DNA from 2 places in the Rhodoferax sp. GW821-FHT07G04 genome. Region 2 is predicted to be linked to the other one. Evidence: riboswitches for the same ligand, from Rfam matches in the RefSeq annotation. Region 2 holds a riboswitch; the other holds the start of a gene.

Region 1 (8,081 bases), 770 kb from region 2:
TCGCGCAAAAAGCGGTTCTGGTGGTCCTGGCGCACGCGGCTGTCCAGCCCCGCGTGGTAAGGCAGGGCGCGGATGCCAGCGTCCACCAGGGTCTGGGCCACCTCTTCCACCCGTTTGCGCGACTGGCAGTAGACGATGCCGGCGTCGCCCTCGTGCTCGCGCTCGATGAAGCGCAGCAGTTGTTGCACGGCCTCGCGTTTTTCGACGATGGTGTAGCGGATGTTGGGGCGGTCAAAGCTGCTGACGAAGGTCTGGGCTTCTTGCAACTGCAGGCGCTCCACGATGTCGTCACGCGTCAGCGCATCGGCCGTGGCGGTCAGGGCCATGCGCGGCACAGCGGCGTAGCGCTCGTGCAGCACGGTCAGCGCACGGTATTCGGGGCGGAAATCGTGGCCCCACTGGCTGACGCAGTGGGCCTCGTCGATGGCGAACAGGCTCAGCTGGTTGCGCTCGTACAGCGAGTCCAGCAGCGCCAGAAAGCGCGGATTGGTCACCCGCTCGGGCGCGGCATACAGGCAGGTGATGTCGCCGCGCAGCAGGCGTTGCTCGATCTGGTAGGCCTCTTCGCTGCTGAGTGTCGAGTTCAAAAATTCGGCGCTGACACCGGCCTCGTGCAGGGCGCCCACCTGGTCGTGCATCAGCGCGATCAGCGGCGAGATGACCAGCGCCACGCCCAGCCCCGCGCGCTGGCGGGCAATGGCCGGAATCTGGTAACACAGCGATTTGCCGCCCCCGGTGGGCATCAGCACCAGCGCGTCGCCGCCATTGGCCACGTGCTCCACGATGGCCTGCTGCGGCCCGCGGAACTGCGGGTAGCCAAAAACCTCTTCCAGGATGGCGTGGAGGGTTTCGCTGGAAATGGCGGATGAATCAGTTGCTATCAAAGTAGTAGCGCATTACGCAATGAATACGAGGGCTATCGCCATAAATCATGCAGAGTTATCCGGGAGGAACCCCGGTTGGCATGCCCTATTGTCGGGCATGACCGCCCTTGAAGCCTGGGTGGCCGAGCGTTCTGCTCCGTGTCCCCCGCCCACAGGCTTGCGCCCGTGGGCTCCTCCTTTACCTGCGCAGAACGCTCGGCCACCCAGGCTCCAAGGGCTACGCATCGGGCTATCGGCACGGTGCTACGCACTGGTCTAAAATGCGCTCTTCCCAAGGAGCGCTGCAGCGGCCCGGCACTGTGCACACAGTTCGCCACAGGCCGCCAGGCTTGGGTTTTGCCAACTGCGCTCACTTGTCTGCACCCGAGAAAGTGAGCCGCATCCCATGACCAAGAACCTTCCTGCTTACACCCGCGGCCAGGCCCTGCCCGGAATTTTGGCCAGCCGCATCGCCATCCTGGACGGCGCCATGGGCACGATGATCCAGCGCTTCAAGCTGGGCGAGGCCCAGTACCGCGGCGAGGGCTACACCGGCCCTGGCGCCCAGGGCAACCGTTTCACGGACTTCCCCAAGGATGTCAAAGGCAACAACGAACTGCTGAGCCTGACCCGCCCGGATGTGATCAGCGACATCCACGAACGTTACCTGGCCGCCGGCGCCGACCTGATCGAAACCAACACCTTTGGCGCGACCACCGTGGCTCAGGCCGACTACGACATGGCCGACCTGGCCGTGGAGATGAACCTCGTATCCGCCCAACTGGCCCGCGCCGCCTGCGACAAATACAGCACGCCCGACAAGCCCCGTTTTGTGGCCGGCGCCCTGGGCCCAACGCCCAAGACAGCCAGCATCAGCCCCGATGTGAACGACCCCGGCGCCCGCAACGTGACCTTCGAAGAGCTGCGCCAGGCCTATTACGACCAGACCCAGGCTTTGGTCGAAGGCGGCAGCGACGTGTTGCTGGTGGAAACCATCTTCGACACCCTGAACGCCAAGGCCGCGCTGTTTGCGATTGACGAATACTTCGAAGCCAGCGGCGAACGCCTGCCCATCATCATCAGCGGCACAGTGACCGATGCCTCGGGCCGTATTCTGAGTGGCCAGACCGTCACAGCCTTCTGGCACAGCGTGCGCCATTCCCAGCCGCTGGCCATTGGCCTGAACTGCGCCCTGGGTGCCGCGCTGATGCGCCCCTACATCCAGGAGCTGAACCGCGTGGCCACCGACACCTACATCAGCTGTTACCCCAACGCCGGCCTGCCCAACCCCATGAGCGACACCGGCTTTGACGAGACGCCGGACGTAACCAGCCGCCTGGTGCGTGAGTTCGCCGCCGAGGGGCTGGTGAACATCGTGGGCGGCTGCTGCGGCACGACGCCGGACCACATTGGCGCGATTGCCCATGCGGTGGCGCCGCTGCCCGGGCGCAGCGTGCGGCGCAATATGTTCTACAAAGAAGCGGTCTGAACGCCTCGGATCAGGCCCGTGGCAACAACGCCCGGTCGATCTCCAGCTGCATCGCCTTGGCCAGCTTGGCATAGAGGCGCAGCTTGCGGGCGTTGTCGCGCAGGCGCTCGGCCAGACGCGCGGCAATCGCCAGCAGCAGCTTGGAGCCGATGCGCGGCTCTTCGTTGATCAGGGCTTCAAAGGCATCGCGCGCCAGGATGGCGCATAGCGAATCGGCGCTGGTGGTGCAGGAGGCCGAGCGTGGCTCGCGGTCAACCAGGCCCACCTCGCCCACCAGACTACCGGGGCCTAGCACACGTATCGTCAGCGGCTCGGTGCGACTGACGGTGACACTTTCCACGACCACCTCGCCCTCCAGCAGCAAGGCCATGAAGCCTTCGTCGGCGGCGTCGCCTTCCTTGATGAAGGTGGTATTGGCCGGGATGAAGCGCGGCGTCATGTAACCGACAACAACGCGGGCCTCCTCCAGCGTGAGGTGGATCAGCGCATTGGGGGCCGTCAGCAGCTCGGCGGCGGTTTCAAACGCCCGTACACGGGGGCTGGTGTCGTCAGGTGAGCTCATGGCCGCGGGCTGTGGGGTGGGGATGAAAGCGATGGTAAACCACGGCGGCCCGCAATGGGCACGGGTTCTCCTTTAAAATTCGCCTATCCAAGGAGCGTTGCAGCAGGCCACCCAGTGGCGTGTCAGGCTTGGATGTTCCCAACGACGCTCACCTGGTTCGCTGTTTTACAGGTGAGATGCATGCCTTCTATTCCCGTTGTCGCCCCCATGATGCTGTCCGGCCTGGAGCCGGTCGTGATTGGCGCTCCCCCTTCTGACGACGGTTCCGCCCCCCGCGCCACCTTTGTCAACATCGGCGAGCGCACCAACGTGACGGGCTCCAAAGCCTTCGCCCGCATGATCCTGAACGGCGACTTTGAGCAGGCCCTGGCCGTGGCGCGCCAGCAGGTGGAGAACGGCGCCCAGGTCATCGACATCAACATGGACGAGGCCATGCTGGACAGCCAGGCGGCGATGATCCGCTTTTTGAACCTGATCGCCAGCGAACCCGATATCTCCCGCGTGCCGGTAATGATCGACTCCAGCAAGTGGAGCGTCATCGAGGCCGGCCTGCGCTGCGTGCAGGGCAAGGGCATCGTCAACTCGATCTCCATGAAAGAGGGCGTCGAAAAATTCAAGCAGGAGGCGCGGCTGGTGCGCCGCTATGGTGCCGCCGCCGTGGTCATGGCGTTTGACGAGGTGGGCCAGGCCGACACCTATGCGCGCAAGATCGAGATCTGCGAACGCGCCTACCGCATCTTGGTGGACGAGGTGGGTTTTCCACCGGAAGACATCATCTTCGACCCCAACATCTTCGCCATCGCCACCGGCATTGAAGAGCACAACAACTACGCGGTGGACTTCATCGAGGCCACGCGCTGGATCAAGAACAACCTGCCCGGCGCGAAGGTGTCCGGCGGCGTGTCCAACGTGTCCTTCAGCTTCCGCGGCAACGACCCGGTGCGCGAGGCCATCCACACCGTGTTTTTGTACCACGCGATTGCCGCCGGCATGGACATGGGTATCGTCAACGCCGGCATGGTGGGCGTGTATGACGACCTGGAACCCGTGCTGCGCGAACGCGTCGAAGATGTGGTGCTGAACCGCCGCGAGGACGCGGGTGAGCGCCTGGTCGAGATCGCCGAGACCGCCAAGAGCGGCGCCAAGGACGAGAGCAAGAAGCTGGAATGGCGCGGCACGCCCGAAGCGCCCGTGCCGGTGGGCCAGCGCCTGAGCCACGCCATGGTGCACGGCATCACCGACTTCATTGTGGAAGACACCGAGGAAGCCTACCGCGCGATTCTGGCCACCGGCGGGCGCCCGCTGCACGTGATCGAGGGCCCGCTGATGGACGGCATGAACATCGTCGGCGACCTGTTCGGCGCCGGCAAGATGTTTTTGCCCCAGGTGGTCAAGAGCGCGCGGGTCATGAAGTCCGCCGTGGCGCATCTGATCCCCTACATCGAGGAAGAAAAGCGCCAGGACGAGGCGGCAGGGCGCGACGTGCGTAGCAAGGGCAAGATCGTCATCGCCACCGTCAAGGGTGACGTGCACGACATCGGCAAAAACATCGTCACCGTGGTCCTGCAGTGCAATAACTTTGACGTGGTCAACATGGGCGTCATGGTGCCCTGCCACGAGGTGCTGGCCCGCGCCAAGGTGGAAGGCGCGGACATCATCGGCCTGTCGGGTCTGATCACGCCCAGCCTGGAAGAGATGCAGTACGTGGCCGGCGAGATGCAGAAGGACGACTACTTCCGCATCAAGAAGATCCCGCTGTTAATCGGCGGCGCTACCACCAGCCGCGTGCACACGGCCGTGCGCATTGCGCCGCACTACGAAGGCCCTGTCGTCTACGTGCCCGATGCCTCGCGCAGCGTGGGCGTGGCGCAGAGCCTGCTGAGCGACCAGTCCGGCCAGTTCCTGGACGAGCTGAGCGCCGACTACGAACGGGTGCGCACCCAACACGCCAACAAGAAGCAGACGCCGATGTGGACGCTGGACAAGGCGCGCGCCAACAAGACGCCCATCGACTGGAGCAGCTACACGGCCACCAAGCCGAAGTTCTTCGGCCGGCGCGTGTTCAAGAATTTCGACCTGGGCGAGCTGGCCAAGTACATCGACTGGGGGCCCTTCTTCCAGACCTGGGATTTGGCCGGCCCCTTCCCGGCCATCCTGGACGACGAGGTGGTCGGTGTGGAGGCCAAGCGCGTCTACGCCGACGCCCAGGCCATGCTGAAGAAAATTGTGGATGGCCGCTGGCTGACCGCCAACGCCGTGGTCGCGCTCTACCCGGCCAACAGCGTGGACGAGGACGACATCGCCTTCTACGCAGACGAAACCCGCACCGAGCGCGTGCTCACCTGGTACGGCCTGCGCCAGCAGACCGAGAAGCCGGTGGTGGACGGCGTGACCATGCCCAGCCGCTGCTTGGCGGATTTTGTGGCACCGCAGATTGCTACCAAATCAGGAGCGCATGAAGACCACGCGACGAGGGCTAGCGGCCAGAATGGCAAAACCGTTCCGGACTACGCCGGCCTGTTTGCGGTGACCGCAGGCCTAGGTGCCGACAAGCGCGCCCAGGCCTTTGAGGCCGCCCATGACGACTACTCGTCCATCATGTTGAAAGCCCTGGCCGACAGGCTGGCCGAGGCGTTTGCCGAAGCCCTGCACGAGCGGGTGCGCAAGGATCTGTGGGGCTATGCCGTGCAAGAGGCATTGGGCGCCAATGACCTGATCGCCGAAAAATACAAGGGCATACGCCCCGCCCCCGGCTACCCGGCCTGCCCGGACCACAGCGTCAAGCAGGACATGTTTGCGCTCTTGCAGTGCGAGGAAATCGGCATGGGCGTGACCGAAAGCCTGGCCATGACACCAGCGGCCAGCGTCAGCGGCTTTTATATTGGCCACCCAGACAGCAGCTACTTCAATGTCGGCAAAATCGGCGATGACCAATTGCAAGATTTGGCCCAACGCCGCCAGATGAAGGCGACTGACTTGCAGCGCCTGCTGGCGCCGAATTTGTAGAACACCGGGGAGCGCTTGGATGAAGACACGCTGGATAACCGCCACCACTGCCATGGCCGGCGCACTGCTGCTGACGACACTGTTGGCGCCTGCCGCCACGGCGCAGGGCGTGTACAAATGGACCGATGCCGACGGCAAGGTCCACTACGGCTCCCAGCCCCCCAACACCGAAAAAGCCGGAGAGCCCATCAAGCTGCACAACAGCAATAGCGGTTTTGGCGGCAACAACAACCCCAGCAGCCAGGGTGGCGCCAACCCCGACGGCACCAAGAAGATCCCCAAAGACGTGGCGGATATGCGCGACGGCCTGGTTAAAGGCCTGCAAAAGGTGGACCCCAAGACCGAGCCCTTGTCTTGCGCCGCAGCCGTGGACAACATTCACTCCCAGGTCGATACCATGCTGGAGGTTGGCCAGCGCAACACCAAGGACGGCTACATCACCCAGGCCGAATACGACGCCACGGCAGCCAAACTGCGCCAGGCCAAGTCCGAGGTCACGCTGGGTGATTGCGAAAGCTCCAGCGGCAACAAGCGGGCGTTCTACCAGTGCATGTCCAGCAACCGCAACCATGTCAGCGGATGCGGAAGCAAGTACAAGTTTTAGCCCTGCCGATGCGGCCGCAGCAATAGCCCGCTGATTTACGGCGCCCCGTGCTATTATTTTTGCTACACCCACAAGGAACACGCGCATGAATATGGCAGCCAGCGCCCCTCCTCCCGCGCCGGACGCTCCGCGACCCGCGCCAGGTCGTCCCGAGAAACTGCGCCTGGGCGATGTGCTGGTGCAGCAACGCCTGATCTCGCAGGAACAGTTGCAACAAACCCTGGAGTTGCAGCGCACCACCGGCAAGAAGATGGGCCGCCTGCTGATAGAAACCGGCATCATCACCGAGGAGCTGCTGGCCAACGGCCTGGCCCGCCAGTTGCGCATTCCGTTCGTCAACCTCAAGACCTTCCCGTTCCGGGCCGATGTGGTCAAACTGTTACCGGAGTCGGCCGCGCGGCGCTTCAAGGCCCTGGTACTGGAAGACAAGGGCGACACGCTGCTGGTGGCGCTGGGTGATCCGCTGGACCTGTTTGCCTTTGACGAACTCAGCCGCATTCTGAAGCGCAACATCAGCATCGCCGCGGTGCCCGAGAGCGGCTTGGTGCCCGCATTTGACCGTCTGTACCGGCGCACCGAGGAAATCAGCGGCTTGGCCCGTGCCCTGGAAAAAGACCTGGGCGATGCGGTGGACTTCGGCGAACTGACTGCCAGCGTGGGCCTGGAAGGCGCGCCCGTGGTGCGTCTGCTGCAATCCCTGTTCGAAGACGCCATGCAGGTGGGCGCGTCTGATGTGCACATCGAGCCACAAGAAGACGGCTTGCAGGTGCGGGTGCGGGTGGACGGCGTGCTACAGGTGCAAACCCAGGCCGACAAGCGCATCGGTGCGGCACTGGCCCAGCGGCTCAAGCTGATGGCCGGGCTGGACATTTCCGAGAAGCGCTTGCCGCAGGATGGCCGCTTCAGCGTGCGCATCAAGGACAACACGATTGACGTGCGTCTCTCGACGCTGCCCACCGCCTATGGCGAATCGGCGGTGATGCGTCTGCTGAACCAGGGTGCCGGCATGCGCAGGCTGGACAGCATCGGCATGCCCGACGCCATGCTCAAGCGCTTTCGCGAGGTGCTGGGCCGCAGCGCCGGCATGGTGCTGGTCACCGGGCCGACTGGCTCCGGCAAGACGACCACGCTGTATGCGGCGCTGGCCGAGATCAACGCGGCCGAGCTCAAGGTCATCACCGTCGAGGACCCTATCGAGTACCGCCTGCCCGGCCTCACCCAGGTACAGGTCAACGAAAAGATCGAACTGACTTTTGCCCGCGTGCTGCGCTCGGTGCTGCGCCAGGATCCGGACGTGGTACTGGTCGGCGAAATGCGCGACGCCGAGACCGCCGAAATCGGCATGCGCGCCGCCATCACCGGCCACTTGGTGCTGTCCACGCTGCACACGCGCGATGCCATGAGCACGCCGTTTCGTTTACTGGACATGGGCATTCCGGCCTTCATGGTGTCCACCTCGCTGCAGGCCGTCATCGCGCAGCGCCTGCTGCGCACGCTGTGCAAGGAGTGCACGGCGCCCCAAACGCCCACGGCACAAGAGAACGCCTGGCTGGAATC
Region 2 (8,081 bases):
GTCGTGGCGCAGGCCATGGTCATCATGCTGATGTCCTTGTTCCTGCTGGAGCTGCAGGTGGCGCGCCTGGGGGCCTTCGCTCTGACCCTGGTGCTGAGCTCGCTGACTTTTCTAACGCTGATCGTGGCCATCACCCGCGCCTTTGGTGACGCCGGCAAGGCCGCCGTGCTGTTGCTGATGGTGCTGCAGTTGTCATCCGCCGGTGGTGTGTTGCCGGTGGAGCTGTCGGGCGGCATCTACCAGACCGTGAGCCCCTGGCTGCCGTTCACCTGGGTCATCAAAGCCCTGCGCGCCAGCATGTTTGACGCCTTTGACGGCGACTGGCTCAGCGCCTGGCGGGTCCTGGCCTTGATCGGAGGCGTGGCTTGGCTGGCCGCTTGCTTTATCGGCCGCTGGCAATTTGTCAGCCAGGCCGAACACCGGCCGGCGATGGAGTTTGAAGGGGTTTAGATTTCGTCACTGCCACCAATTGCGTCGAGCAGCAGAGCTGGGGTGAGCGACATAGTGAGGTAAAGGAGGAGGCCGAAGGCCGGGGGACACGAACGACGGCGCTTACCCCAGTTCTGCTGCGGCCCGTGTCGGGGCGCGCAGAGCTAGCCCGTCAACCCCAGCCGCTCGCAGAGGGCGATCGTCGCCACGCTCTGGTTCATCGTGTAGAAGTGCAAAGCGGGAGCACCACCGGCGCGCAATTGCTCGCACAGACTGGTCACCACATCCAGGCCAAATGCCTTGATGGACGCGGTGTCGTCACCAAAGCTCTGCAAGCGCAGGCGTATCCAGCGCGGAATCTCGGCGCCACAGGCATCCGAAAAGCGCATCAATTGGGTAGAACTGGTAATGGGCATGATGCCGGGCACCACCGGCACGTTCAGCCCCATCGCCGCCACATCATCGACAAACCGGAAGTAGGCATCCGGGTTGTAGAAATACTGGGTGATGGACGAGTTGGCGCCGGCCTTCACCTTGGCCGCAAAGGCCTGCAGGTCCGCCTCGGGGGAGCGGGCCTGGGGATGGATTTCGGGGTAGGCCGCGACCTCGATGAAAAAGTCGTCACCGGTCTCGGCGCGGATGAAGGCCACCAGTTCGCTGGCGTAGTGGAACTCACCACCGGCGCCATAGCCACTGGGCAAGTCGCCGCGCAGGGCCACCAGGCGCTTGACGCCCATGGCTTTCAACGTGGCCAACTGAGCACGCACCGTGTCGCGTGTGGCGCCTATGCACGAGAAGTGCGAGGCAGCGCCGACACCTTCGGCCAGGATTTCAGAGACCGCGTTGAAGGTTCCATCTTGCGTGGAGCCGCCGGCCCCAAAGGTTACCGAGCAGAACTCGGGCTTCAGCGCATACAACTGCTGGCGCACGGTGCGCAGCTTGGCCACGCCTTCAGGCGTCTTCGGTGGAAAGAATTCCACGCTGAGGGGAATGCGAGATATGTCGGACATGGGTTAGTTCTTCTTCGCGCAGATAAAAAACTCGCGGTTACCATCGCCACCGGCTATCGGCGAATCGAACCACGCGGTCACGGTCAGGCCCAGTTCGGCACAGGCCTCGCGCAGGCGCTGCTCGACGATGGGGTACATCGCGTCATCCTTGACGATGCCACCCTTACCCACCTGTCCAGGCTGCAACTCAAACTGCGGCTTGACCAGGGTCAGCAGCGTGCCGCCCGCCTTCAGGAAGGGCACAACCGCCGGCAGCACCAAGGTCTGCGAGATGAAGGACAAATCGCCCACCAGCACGTCAAACTCCGGCATAAACGGCTCTGCGTCTTCGGCCTCTGGATCAAACTGGCCGCCAGCCCCCGTGTAATTGACACAGGCCGCTTCGAAATCTGTAGCAACCAAGGAGCGGGCGTTGACACCCTCCACACACAACACACGGCCGTCTTCGCGGATGCGCGGGTGCAACTGGGCACTGCCCACATCCACTCCCACGACCAGGCGCGCGCCATGTTGCAGCAGGCAATCGGTGAAGCCGCCGGTGGACTGGCCCACGTCCAGGCAAGCCAAGCCATCGACCGACAGGCCCACCTGCTTGAGCGCCGCCTCCAGCTTCAGGCCGCCACGGGATACGTAGCGGGCCTCGGAGTCGTCGAGCAAGCGAATCTCGGCGTTCTCCGGCACTTCGTCACCGTTCTTGGCCACGCGCTTCCACGCCTCGCCGTGCAGCCATTCCACACCATCGGCAATCAGGCGCTGGGCCTGCGACCGGGTAGTGGCCAGGCCACGTTGGACGAGTAGTTGGTCAATGCGCATAATTTTCCAGTTGTTGCACCGCGAGCCCTCCCCTTACCAGGGATACCGCCGAACCGGCTTTGCCGGGCGGCTGGTATCGCCCCCTTGAGGGGGAGGCGCCGCAGGCGCTTCGGGGGTGTTCAATACCTGTAAGTGTTTTTCTTGTACGGACCAGCCTTGTCGACGCCGATGTAGGCGGCCTGCTCGGTGGTCAGTTCGGTCAGCATGGCGCCAACCTTCTTCAGGTGCAGGCGGGCCACCTTTTCGTCCAGGTGCTTGGGCAACACGTACACCTTACCGGCCTTGTATTCCTTGGGTTTGGTGAACAGTTCGATCTGGGCGATGGTCTGGTTCGCAAAGCTGGACGACATTACAAAGCTGGGGTGGCCCGTGCCACAACCCAGGTTCACCAGGCGGCCCTTGGCCAGCAGGATGATGCGCTTTTCGGCCTTGCCGTTCTTGCCCTTGGTGGCTGGGAAGATCACGTGGTCGACCTGGGGCTTGATCTCTTCCCACTTGCACTTGGCCAGCGAGGCGACGTCGATTTCGTTGTCGAAGTGGCCGATGTTGCAGACGATGGCCTGGTCCTTCATCGCGTCCATGTGTTTGTAGGTGATGACGTTCTTGTTGCCGGTGGTGGTCACGAAGATGTCAGCCTTGTCGGCGGCGTATTCCATGGTCACGACCTTGTAGCCTTCCATCGCGGCCTGCAGCGCGTTGATGGGGTCGATCTCGGTCACCCACACTTGGGCGCTCAGTGCGCGCAGGGCCTGGGCGGAACCCTTGCCCACGTCACCGTAGCCGGCCACCAGGGCGACCTTGCCGGCGATCATCACGTCGGTGGCGCGCTTGATGCCGTCCACCAGCGATTCGCGGCAGCCGTACAGGTTGTCGAACTTGCTCTTGGTCACCGAGTCGTTGACATTGATGGCGCGCAGGGCCAGCGTGCCCTTGGCGGACATTTCTTCCAGGCGCATCACGCCGGTGGTGGTCTCTTCGGTCACGCCGATGATGTTCTTCAGGCGGCGGCTGTACCAGGTGGGGTCCACCTTGAGCTTGGCCTTGATGCTGTTGAACAGGCAGGTCTCTTCTTCGCTGCCGGGCTTGGCCAGGACCTTGATGTCCTTCTCGGCGCGGGCGCCCAGGTGCATCAACAACGTGGCGTCGCCACCGTCGTCCAGGATCATGTTGGGGCCTTCGGCGGCGGTGCCCTTCTTGCCGTTGAATTCGAAAATGCGGTGGGTGTAGTCCCAGTACTCGTCCAGAGTCTCACCCTTGTGGGCAAACACGGGGGTGCCGGTGGCGGCAATCGCGGCGGCAGCGTGGTCCTGGGTAGAGAAGATGTTGCAAGAAGCCCAGCGCACGTCGGCGCCGAGGGCCTTCAGCGTTTCGATCAGCACGCCGGTCTGGATGGTCATGTGCAGCGAACCGGTGATGCGCGCGCCCTTGAGCGGCTTGGACTTGGCGAACTCTTCGCGGATGGCCATCAGACCGGGCATTTCGGTCTCGGCGATGGTCAGCTCCTTGCGACCCCAGGGGGCCAGGCTCAGGTCGGCGATCTTGTAGTCAGGGGTCTTGGAAACGGGTTTCAGTGCGCTCATGGTTTGCTCCAAAAAATAGTGGGGCCATTGGACTGCGCACAAACCGGGTATAGGCTCACCGCACAGACCAGTGGGTGAGCGCCGTTGACTTGCGTTGCCTTTTGTGGAGGCAACGTGTTCCGAGCCTCGCTCGCCGCCTGCGTCTGTTTCAGACCAGGGTTTCGAGCTGCAACGCTCCTCGGAAGTGGCCGATTATACGGAGCTATCAGCAGGCACGCCAAATAGCCCGCCTCCGATGTCACCTGCGTGGCTGACCCCGACACAATCAGGCCAGACACTGTGGGCAACCAACAGGAGTGCTTGTACATGGACATCCGAAACAAAGTCGCCATCGTCACCGGTGGCGCCAGCGGCATTGGCCGCAGCATCGCCCGCCGCTTCGCCGCAGACGGCGCACGCGCCGTGGTCGTGGCAGATCTCAACCTGGAACGCGCCCAGGCCGTCGCCGATGAGTTTGGGGGCCTGGCCGTGCGCTGCGATGTGAGCCAGGAGGCCGACATCCAGGCCCTGGTGGCGACCACACGCCAACACTATGGCCAAGTGGATGCCTTCATCTCCAACGCCGGCATCCTGGGCCGCATGGGCGGGCTGGATCTGGAAGACGCGTTGTGGAACAGCATGTGGAACATCCACGGCATGGCCCATGTGTGGGCGGCCCGCGCCGTGGTACCCGAGATGGTGGCACGGGGCGAGGGCTTCTTTCTGGTCACCGCATCAGCGGCCGGGCTGCTGACGATTGTGGAATCTGCACCCTATGCCGTGACCAAACACGCCGCCGTGGCCTTTGCCGAATGGCTGCGCATTGCCTATGGCCGCAAGGGCGTGCAGGTGGCCTGCCTATGCCCGCAGTCGGTGCAGACCGATATGACGGCCGGCACCGACGGTGGCTCGGCAGCGGTCAACGGCATCCTGGAGCCCGAAGCCGTGGCGCAAGAAGTGGTGGCAACCATGGACAACGGCAAATTCCTCGTGCTGCCCCATCCCGAAGTGGCGCAGTACTTCCGCAACAAGGGCCAGGACTACGAACGCTGGATCGGTGGCATGCAGAAGATGTACGCGCTGCACACCCAGGCCTAGGCAGCCCACTCCGGGTGCGCCGTGTCAGGCTGGTCGCCATCGCGTAAGCTTGGGTTTTGGCGCTGGCGCCATCACCCCTTACACGACGTTTCAATATGACACTTTCTGCACGCACCAAAGCCCTGATTCTCGGTCTCTCCGTGATGCTGTTCAGCCTGAGCGGCTGGGCCAAAGACGCACCACCACCCGGCGTGGCCAACCCGGCACAGGCCTTGGCGCAAATCAGCGCCCAGGCCAAGGGCTTCACGGTCGGGTCCGCGGCCAGCGCCAACACGGTGTACGTGATGTTCGACGCCCAATGCCCCCACTGCGGCCATCTGTGGCAAACCGTGCAACCGCTACTGGGCAAGACCCAATTTGTGTGGATTCCCGTTGCCATACTGAACCCCAAGAGCGGCCCGCAGGGCGCAGCGCTACTGGGCGCATCCAACCCCGAACAAGCCATGACCGCCCACGAGACGTCCTTGGCCACGGGCAAGGGCGGCGTCATCACCATGGGCAGCATGTCGCCCGCCATGGCGGCCGCTATCAAGGGCAATACCGACATCTTCAACCAGCTCAAGATTGAGTCGGTGCCCTTCATCCTGACCAAGAACGTGCGCACCGGCGAGCTGGTCAGCACGCTGGGTGCATTGGAAACCAAGGCCCTGGCCGACTTCATCGGGGTGGATGCCAACTGAGGAAAGCCCGGCAAAAGGGCCTTCCCCTTAAAATCACGCCCTTTGCCTCTGCCGCTGCTCGCAGCCACCTGCTTCCATGACTTTTCTTGCCGAGACCAAGCGTCGCCGCACCTTTGCCATCATTTCCCACCCGGACGCCGGCAAGACCACGCTGACCGAAAAGCTGCTGCTGTTCTCGGGTGCGATCCAGATCGCGGGCTCGGTCAAGGCCCGCAAGGCCAGCCGCCATGCCACGTCGGACTGGATGGAGATTGAAAAGCAGCGGGGCATCTCGGTCGCATCCAGCGTGATGCAAATGGCCTACCGCGACCATGTGGTCAACCTGCTGGACACCCCCGGCCACAAGGACTTCTCGGAAGACACCTACCGCGTGCTGACGGCCGTGGATTCGGCCTTGATGGTGATTGACGCGGCCAACGGTGTGGAATCACAGACCCGCCGCCTGATCGAGGTGTGCCGCCAGCGCGATACCCCCATCATCACCTTCGTCAACAAGATGGACCGCGAGGTGCGCGACCCGCTGGACATCCTCGACGAAATCGAGCGCGAACTGGGCATGCCCTGCGTGCCCATGACCTGGCCCGTGGGCCAGGGCAAATCGTTCGGCGGCATCATCAACCTGCGCACCCGCGGCATGACGGTGTTCGAGTCCGGCTCCGAGCGCCGCCCGCAGGACTTTGAAACCATCCCCGTCACCGACACCGAGACACTGACCAAGCGCTTTGGCTTCGAGATCGATGCCGCGTTCGAGAGCATGGAACTGGCCACCGGCGCATCGCCCGAGTGGGACCACGAAGCCTTTCTGGCCGGCAAGCAGACGCCCGTGTTCTTTGGCTCGGGCGTCAATAACTTCGGTGTGATGGAGGTGCTGGACGCCCTGGTGGAGCTGGCCCCCAGCCCCAAGAGCCGCACCAGCAGCGTGCTGGTCAACAAGCAACCCGTGGTGAAAGAGGTGCAGCCCGAGGACGAAGCCTTCAGCGGCGTGGTCTTCAAGGTGCAGGCCAATATGGACGCCAACCACCGCGACCGCATTGCCTTCGTGCGCATGGCATCAGGCAAGTACACGCCAGGCATGAAGCTCAAGGTCATGCGCACCGCCAAGGAGCTGCGCCCCACCTCCGTGGTCACCTTCATGAGCCAGCGCCGCGAGGCGGTGGACGAAGCCTTCGCCGGCGACATCGTGGGCTTTACGACCCATGGCGGCGTGCAGCTGGGCGACACCATCACCGACGGCAGCGTCAACCTGCTCTACACCGGCCTGCCCTTCTTCGCACCCGAGATGTTCATGACCGTGGTGCTGAAGAACCCACTGCGCACCAAGCAACTGCAGCAGGGCCTGGCCCAGCTGGGCGAGGAAGGCGCGATCCAGGTCTTCAAGCCCGAGATGGGCGGCAATATGCTCTTGGGCGCCGTCGGCCAGCTGCAGTTTGAAGTGGTGCAGCACCGCCTGAAGGCCGAATACGATGCCGATATCCGCCTGGAGGGCTGCCAGTACACCGGCGCGCGCTGGATCACCGCCGATTCGCCCAAGGAGCTGCAGGAGTTCATCAACGCCTACCCGCAGCGCATGGCCAAGGACGCGGCCGACACGCTGGCCTACCTGTGCACCAGCCCGTACGACGTGCGCCTGGCGCAGGAACGCTTCCCCAAGATCCACTTCCATCCGCTGCGCGAGCACGCCGGCTTGGCGCTGCAGTCGGCGGGCTGATACGGCCCGTCAGCGGGCTACTGGTACTGCCAGTTATTGGGGTTGTCGTCCGGCGCCCGGCACAAGGCGAGACCCACCGCCGAGACGGAGCCGCTGAAGCAGATAAAGATGGCCTGGTGGGTGGCCCACTGGGCATTGCAATGCTTCGTGAAGTTGGCCTTCAGGCGCCCTTTGCGGTGCTCGGCGGCCATCTTCAGCACGGCTGCGTTTTGGGCTTGGCCCTTATGCTCTATGACCAGTTCCCGCCACTCTTCAACCATGCTGTCGATCTTGTCCGCCGCGCGCTTGCAGGTGAAGGCCTGGTCACCCCGGGTTTGTGCAACTACCGGCGGAGCCCATGCCATCAGGGACAAGGCCATGGAGATCAGCAGGGTCTGAAAGACTAGAGGACGCACACGAATCTCCTGGAACATGGATGGCGCCGGCGCCGATACACTTGCACTCCCGCCACAGCATACCAACACGTGACCATGCGCCCCCTGCATCTTTGGCCAGCCAGTGAACGCAGCAAGATTGCCGGCGTATTCACCGACATCGATGACACGCTGACCACCGACGGGGCCATCACGCCAGACGCCCTGCAGGCCATGGCGCAACTCAAGGCCGCGGGGCTGACGGTCATTGCCATCACGGGCCGCCCCGTGGGCTGGTGCGAACCCTTTGCCGCCACCTGGCCCGTGGATGCCATCGTTGCCGAGAACGGTGCCGTAGCCCTGGTTCGCGACAAGCCACTTGAAGAAAATAGCCTGAAGCCCTCGTCGAGTGGACCTGTAGCGCTATCAAA

Evidence for each region. A riboswitch is a leader RNA that binds a small molecule or an ion and turns the genes downstream of it on or off. The one in region 2 is predicted to bind S-adenosylhomocysteine.
Region 1: another riboswitch for S-adenosylhomocysteine. It lies ahead of metH (methionine synthase); the one in region 2 lies ahead of ahcY (adenosylhomocysteinase).

Annotation. Positions count from the first base shown of each region.
Region 1 covers NZ_JBWKQD010000002.1:1,515,755-1,523,835, forward strand. The annotation lists gene recQ (DNA helicase RecQ) at 1-884, opposite strand, end outside; S-adenosyl-L-homocysteine riboswitch at 1,152-1,242, shown strand; gene AC07OO_RS16245 (homocysteine S-methyltransferase family protein) at 1,270-2,352, shown strand; gene AC07OO_RS16250 (cyclic nucleotide-binding domain-containing protein) at 2,363-2,914, opposite strand; S-adenosyl-L-homocysteine riboswitch at 2,998-3,071, shown strand; gene metH (methionine synthase) at 3,095-5,920, shown strand; gene AC07OO_RS16260 (DUF4124 domain-containing protein) at 5,940-6,524, shown strand; gene AC07OO_RS16265 (GspE/PulE family protein) at 6,610-8,081, shown strand, end outside.
Region 2 covers NZ_JBWKQD010000002.1:740,831-748,911, forward strand. The annotation lists gene AC07OO_RS12610 (YhgE/Pip domain-containing protein) at 1-450, shown strand, start outside; gene metF (methylenetetrahydrofolate reductase [NAD(P)H]) at 594-1,439, opposite strand; gene AC07OO_RS12620 (TlyA family RNA methyltransferase) at 1,443-2,252, opposite strand; gene ahcY (adenosylhomocysteinase) at 2,372-3,832, opposite strand; S-adenosyl-L-homocysteine riboswitch at 3,902-4,018, opposite strand; gene AC07OO_RS12630 (SDR family oxidoreductase) at 4,139-4,909, shown strand; gene AC07OO_RS12635 (DsbC family protein) at 5,005-5,589, shown strand; gene AC07OO_RS12640 (peptide chain release factor 3) at 5,666-7,297, shown strand; gene AC07OO_RS12645 (hypothetical protein) at 7,315-7,692, opposite strand; gene AC07OO_RS12650 (HAD family hydrolase) at 7,768-8,081, shown strand, end outside.